Regions from separate parts of the Pelagibaculum spongiae genome, predicted to be linked through region 3. Evidence: riboswitches for the same ligand, from Rfam matches in the RefSeq annotation. Region 3 holds a riboswitch; each other region holds the start of a gene.
What was found. A riboswitch is a leader RNA that binds a small molecule or an ion and turns the genes downstream of it on or off. The one in region 3 is predicted to bind thiamine pyrophosphate.
Positions count from the first base shown of each region.

Region 1: linked by a shared signal. The riboswitch ahead of DC094_RS15265 (TonB-dependent receptor) and the one ahead of thiB (thiamine ABC transporter substrate binding subunit) in region 3 are both predicted to bind thiamine pyrophosphate.
Region 2: linked by a shared signal. The riboswitch ahead of thiD (bifunctional hydroxymethylpyrimidine kinase/phosphomethylpyrimidine kinase) and the one ahead of thiB (thiamine ABC transporter substrate binding subunit) in region 3 are both predicted to bind thiamine pyrophosphate.

Region 1 covers NZ_QDDL01000006.1:242,780-245,049, reverse strand. The annotation lists gene DC094_RS15265 (TonB-dependent receptor) at 1-1,262, opposite strand, end outside; TPP riboswitch at 1,361-1,480, opposite strand; gene hemJ (protoporphyrinogen oxidase HemJ) at 1,646-2,068, shown strand; gene thiD (bifunctional hydroxymethylpyrimidine kinase/phosphomethylpyrimidine kinase) at 2,206-2,270, shown strand, end outside.
Region 2 covers NZ_QDDL01000004.1:390,870-393,139, reverse strand. The annotation lists gene DC094_RS12225 (ATP-binding cassette domain-containing protein) at 1-232, opposite strand, end outside; gene thiD (bifunctional hydroxymethylpyrimidine kinase/phosphomethylpyrimidine kinase) at 236-1,153, opposite strand; TPP riboswitch at 1,270-1,374, opposite strand; gene DC094_RS12215 (Y-family DNA polymerase) at 1,520-2,270, opposite strand, start outside.
Region 3 covers NZ_QDDL01000001.1:1,065,313-1,067,582, reverse strand. The annotation lists gene DC094_RS04545 (hypothetical protein) at 1-6, shown strand, start outside; gene gcvH (glycine cleavage system protein GcvH) at 462-848, shown strand; TPP riboswitch at 987-1,117, shown strand; gene thiB (thiamine ABC transporter substrate binding subunit) at 1,163-2,152, shown strand; gene DC094_RS04530 (ABC transporter permease subunit) at 2,172-2,270, shown strand, end outside.

The DNA of each region.
Region 1 (2,270 bases), on a different contig from region 3:
CGTAAACCATAAATTAAATAAGTCCCGTTCCGAAGCTCACTATTCAACTCACCGTATGCAGCAATAGATCGAATATCTAAATCGCTGACATATTGAGTTTTGGTGGTTCGATTTCTAGTCAATTTTTCATCACGGTTGGCATGATAAACACCAAAAACCCAGTCAGTTGTCTGATTGAAAATCGCACCATCGGCACCTGACAGCAAACGTAAATCAACTGTATTTCGATTAAATTCTCTTAAATACTGGTCAAAATAGTTGTACCCCAGCGGATGCAAACCATCAAAAGACCAGTCTTCATCAAACCCGTAATCAATCTTGTTATTGCTACCAGAGAGATCCAGCTGAATATTAACCACAGTATTTACTTTGCCATCCCAGCGAATGCTGGCGGCATTGGTTTTCTGTCGATCATGACCAGGTTGGTCAGAATCGGTTTGACGCGCTTCTTGTTTGTCATAATCCAAGGTAAATGCATCATAACCATTATCAATATCAGCACGTAGCAATGTGATATCAACATTATGATCAGCCGCCGGTTGCCAACTCAATTTGGCACGCAGCACTTGCTCATCAATATTGTTTGTATCATCTCGGTTGACGCGAACATTTTCGATAAAGCCGTCGCTGGCGGTCTGATTCCAAGCAACTCGCGCCTGAAGATTGTCAGCTAAGCTGCCAGAAACCGCACCACCAATACCCCAGCTATCGTAATTGCCCAACTTGGCTTTGATATAACCTTCGGTTTCCTTCGTAGGCGCCTTGGAATCGACATTAATAAAACCTGCCAGTGCATTGGCACCAAAACGTGTGCCCTGTGGGCCACGCAAAATTTCAACCTGTTGAACATCAAACAGCGTTGCCGCCCCGCCTAACCCAGTCATGTCGATACCGTCAATTTGCAAACCCACCGACGGGTTCACCGGCTCAACAAACTGGCTGCGCTCACCTATTCCTCGAATCTGGAAATAACGCGCACGCGAACTACCACCGGCAAAATTCACATTAGGGGCGAAACTTAAAATAGCTTCTAGATGATCCGCCGAACGCGCTTCAATTTGCTGGGCATTCACTACCGAAATTGCTTCTGCTAACTGGTCAATATCGGTATGGCGGAAATCGGCTTGTACTTGAATCGTCGGCAAGACTTCAGCCGTCGAATCTTGCGCAGCAACCAGCGTTGGCGATGCAAAGATTGAAAGAGAAACTGCTAGCGCTAACGGTTTGCCAGCAAAATATCGATGGTATTGATTTGTTTTCATTGGGTCTTCCTTAAAAATTAAGAGAAAGACCCGGCGACTGCGCAGGAGCTTGCAAGCAAGCCCATTAAAATGGGAGGAGTCGTAATGTACATGTTGCTTCAGACGATTCCAGCCGATTCCTACGCCGGTACTAACCGGATCAGGTTCTAGGGGTTCGGCAAAATGCGCATCTCAGGCAAAATCTTTTAACAGATTCATAACCACCCCCTGGCTGAGCGGGAGCTTAACAAGAGATCACCAGACAACCTAGTTCAAACCGATAAAACGACTTAAGCCAGCCGATAGATAACCATCTGAACTTCAGGGCGAATACAACAGACAGGTGCGTTTAAAGAAGAGTTTGATTAGAGTATCGGCAGATTCCCCTAACAGTGATGTCTCCAATGCTTTGGATAAAAGCTTTTCATATTATCGCGATGGTCTGCTGGTTTGCTGGACTGTTCTATTTGCCGCGTTTGTTTGTTTATCACGCATCAACTGAAGATCAGGCAGGTAAAGATCGGTTTCATATCATGGAACGAAAACTATATCGCGGCATTATGAACCCCTCGATGATGGTGACGGTGATTCTTGGTCTGGCGATGTTAATTCCCAATTGGGAGTTTTATAAAAGCATGGGCTGGATGCACGTAAAGCTGACACTGGTCGCGATACTCATTGGCTACCACATATACTGCGGCAAATTAATGCGCCGTTTTGCCACCGACGACAATCACAAAAGCCATGTGTTTTATCGTTGGTTTAACGAATTTCCAGTGCTGATCTTACTTGGCGTGGTCATTCTGGTAGTGGTTCGACCTTTTTAAAACGTCTGCTGTAGGTTTGATGAGTGTTAACGAAATCAGACACTTTTTACTGCATCGCACAATGTCTGATTGCGCCTCAGGCTTATCAAACCTACGACGAACCACAGTTTAAATTTAACAGGAGCTAACACGCCACAATGAACCAGCCAACAAAAGGCCAGCCGGTAAGCCAACAACCGGTGGTGTTATGTTTGTCAGGTCT
Region 2 (2,270 bases), on a different contig from region 3:
GTTGGTCACTGGTGAGTAGCTGGCCAGAGTATTGGCAATTTTTGGGTAATAAACCGGCAATCCAACGTAATAGACTGGTTTTGCCACAGCCGCTAGCACCGAGTAAACAGCTCCATTTTGCCGCAGGAAAAGTAATATTTAGGTTTTCAAATACAGCGGGTTGCTCTGGATTGAACTTCAATCCAAGTCCTACCAGTTGCAGCCCAACGGCTGGCGTAATTTCGCTGAGCATGGCCTATAAATCCAGTTGTTTTATTGCGACTGAAGAAAGATCCAATGGAAGTTGTTTTTGGTTATGCTGCTGATAAAAATGATGAACTGGGCCATGTCCTTGGCCAATGTGTAATTGATCGGCATGAGCTAAAGCACCGGTTAGCCAGGCTTTAGCTGAGTGAACGGCTTGTTGTAGGAGTTGCCCCTGAGCGATGAATGATGCAATTGCAGCAGATAGCGAACAGCCCGTGCCATGGGTATTTTCGGTTTCAATTCTAGGGCTTGATAACTGAATGATTTTTTGATTGATAATTAACAAATCATTACTGGTGCTATCTGATTGTAGATGGCCGCCTTTTAATAGAATAGCTTGGGCGTCGAGCTGACGTAGTTGATTGATTAAGTTCAACATTTGTTGTTGGTTTTGTGGCACAGCTTGGTCGGTGAGCGCTGCGGCTTCGGGTAAATTTGGCGTAATAATACTCGCCAGAGGAACCAGTCGTTGTTTTAAGTTATGAATTGCCGATTGTTCGAGCAATAAATCGCCGCTGGTTGCGACCATTACTGGATCGAGCACTATTGGGATTGTGGGGTACTGCTCTAAAAAACTGGCAATAGTCTGAATGATTTTCGCTTCAGCCAACATGCCAATTTTTATTGCCTGAATATTTAAATCATCGAAGACCGCGGTGAGTTGTTGCTGAATGAAATCAGCAGAGATAGGAAGTATTCCCTTAACCGCTAAGGTATTTTGTGCCGTTAGTGCAGTAATTACCGAGCAGGCATAGCTGCCAGTTGCAGAGATCGCTTTGATATCAGCCTGAATACCTGCACCGCCGCCGCTATCTGAACCGGCAATTGTCAAGATGATCGGCGTTTTATGTTCGGTTTTTTTTGATTGGTCGGGTGTCGGGTGTCGCGAGGTGGTTGGCTGAATCATGGAACTTCCTTTGCTTTATTGGCTAATAAGGCAAAGGGACTGGCGAGGTATTTGAAATGGAGCGACGCTTGTAGAGGCTGGTACGCTAGACCCTGTAAGCTATTTGAGCATATTCAAATAGATCTCTGCTAGTTCCCTACGCCAGTATTAACCGGATCAGGTTCTACGGGTCTCAGCATCTTTTTGCTGATCTCAGCCTTACGGCCCCCCGACTAACTTCAGCGCTATGCTATTTCGTGGAGTCAAAAGCTGTCAATGGAAGTTTTCAACAAAGGATTGAAGGTCGTTGACCGTTATTCACCGGAGAGCAATTTCGTGAGTTTCATTTTTAGTTACGACTACTTAGATAGTTGAGTTTTTAAGTGATTAGTTGGCATTAGCTTTGGGTAGTTGTTGCCAGTTGGTTGTATAAGCTGGCGAACAGAAGTCTCGTTTCATCGCCCATTTAGGCTGCAAACTTTCTGCTGCTAATTTTAAGCTGCCGCGGCCAAAGCGCTGGTTAATTTCATCAAGGGTTTTCATCAATTGCTGGCTGTTGTGCATTCGATAGTCTGCCGAGGTTTCTAATAATTGCAGTTGGTTTTTACTTGCCGGGTCTATATCAGACAACCAGACGCTGGCTTTTTGATATTGATAGCCAGGTGCAAACAACTCATGAATTAATGCTTGTGCGTGTTCGGATAAAATCCGGCTGTCATTAATTGGTTTATTTAAACGAATAGATTTGGCTGCAGTGTAAGGTTTATCGCAGTTTTTCCCAGTAGTTAAATGCACCCCTATCTCGCCACAGCAGCTGTTTTGTTGTCGCAATTTTTCTGCAGCGCGACAGGTATATTGGGTGATCGCTTGTTGTAAATCAGCCAGCTCCGTTAATCGTTTGCAAAAAGAGCGAGAACTGATGATTTGTTTGCGTGATTCAATCTGTGGCTCCATCTCTAGACAGGCTTGCCCTTGTAATTCCCGCACTGTTTTTTCTAAAGTGACAGAGAATTTTTTCCGAATCCATAAATGATCGGCGTTCGCCAGGTCAGCAACGGATTCAAAGCCATAGCCTTGCAGTTTTTCTCGTAATCGATGACCAATCCCCCACACCTCGCCAATCGGTAATTGCGGCAGC
Region 3 (2,270 bases):
GAATAGTATGCTTCTGAAAGTGAGGCTTATGCGATGGTGGTGATGCCTGAAAAAAATCTGATTATTTATTGTATTACTAAATACGCAGGTGTTAATTGCATCAGATAATCTTAGATTAAAAACATTAATAATCTTTTTTTCACAGAATTTCCCCAGTTAGTATCTTGTAGAGACTCTTTATTTCGAGGTAAGTTAACTTGGAATCATAAGTGGCCAATTGAAGTTTTTGTCTCTTCAGTAAAGGCTGGTTGAAGCAATGGCCACGGTTAAAACTCAAAAATAGCCTAAAAGTTATCTGCTGGTTTCTTGACTAGCTAGCAACTAGCAAAGCAGTTATTCATCAATTAAAACAATCATCTTCAATCGCGGTTTGTTCACTATTGTTTTGTGTTATCCGGCTCATTGTGTAAAATCTCAACTAGATTACAGGTAAGTCAAACTCTTGATGAGAGGATGGATTAATGAGTTATATCCCAGTAGATTTGAAATACGTTGATAGTCATGAATGGCTGCGTGTAGAAGAAAACGGCGAGTACACCGTTGGTGTAACTGAGCATGCGCAAAGCTTGCTAGGCGATGTGGTGTTTGTTGAGTTACCTGAAGTCGGTTCTGAATTTGAGCAGGGAAATGATGCGGGTGTTGTTGAGTCAGTGAAGGCTGCTTCCGACGTATATTCACCAATCAAGGGCACGATTACGGCAATTAACTCAGAGCTGGAAGATACTCCAGAGCTGATTAACTCAGATCCATATGGTGATGGCTGGATTTTCCGTATTATGCCGGATGGTGAGCCAGATAATTTACTTGATGCTGATGCTTATTCAGAGTTGTGTTCTGACGAAGGCTAATTTCAGCTGGCCCAGAATTAGAGCAGCTATTAGTTAGCAAAACCCTGGTCATTTGGCCGGGGTTTTTTATGAGTAGCTGTTACAGAACGGTTGGCGGCGCTGGTTTTATGTTGGGTTAAAAGCCTGTGTTATCATAGCTACAACTTATCGGGGTGCCGGCACTATTTTGATCTAGTAAATCTGATCGTAATAAATAGTTGCCCGGCTGAGAGTCACCCGTTGAACCTGATCCAGTTAGTACTGGCGTAGGGAATGAGGTTTGTCTTTCAGCGACTCATCATACGCCAACTTATTGAAATGCTTGAGAGATGTCTATGAAAAACCTGTTGTCTGTTGTGATTTTCTTAATCTGTACGGTAAGTCTGACCAATCAAGCGAGAGCTGCTGATCTGACGATCTATACCTATGATTCTTTTGTTTCTGAATGGGGGGCAGGCCCGCAGTTAGAAAAAATATTCGAAAAGCAGTGCGACTGCGATATTGAATTTATTGCTGAAGAAGATGGTGTCAGCATTGTTAACCGCTTGCGAATTGAAAAGCAACGCACTAAAGCCGATGTCATTCTTGGTGTTGACGATGCATTGCTAGAAGTGGTTCGCTCTGCCGGTATGGTTCAAGATCATCAATTGCAATTGTCTGGTTTAAAAGCAGAATTAAATTGGAATGACACTGCGTTTGTTCCATACGACTACGGCTATTTCTCATTTATTTATGACAGCAGTAAAATCAAACAGCCAGTCACTTCACTAAAAGAATTAATTAATTCCAACGCTTCAGTCATCTACCAAGACCCACGAACCAGTACGCCAGGCCAAGGGTTATTGCTGTGGATTAAAAAAGTATACGGCGATCAATCTGCACAAGCTTGGAAGCAGTTGGCAGGTCATACAGTGACAGTCACCAAAGGTTGGTGGGAAGCTTACAGTATGTTCTTGGAAGGTGGTTCGGATTACGTTTTAAGTTATAACACCTCGCCTGCTTATCACTTAGTTGCAGAAAACAAATCACAATACAAAGCCGCGCCTTTTTCTGAAGGTCATATCGCACAGGTTGAAGTCGCTGCGATTACCAAAGCGACTAAAAATAAAAAGCTAGCCCAGCAATTCTTGGCCTTTTTAACCTCAGTTGAAGCGCAAAAAATCATACCAGTAACCAATTGGATGCAGCCTGTTGTTGATGGTGTTGAGCTGCCAAAAGCATTTGATGATTTGATTCAACCCCAGCGGATTGGTTTTAGTTCTCAACAAGTAGCTGACAATCGTAAAAGTTGGTTACGAGAGTGGCGCAGCGCTGCGGCTAAGTAAGAGATAACAGCAAGTGCTTTTGATTAAAGAACTTCTTACTCGCTTTAGCGATCTATCCGGCTGGTTGGCTTATCTGCTAATCAGCCTGATTACTTTATTATCTTTTTACGGGTTAATC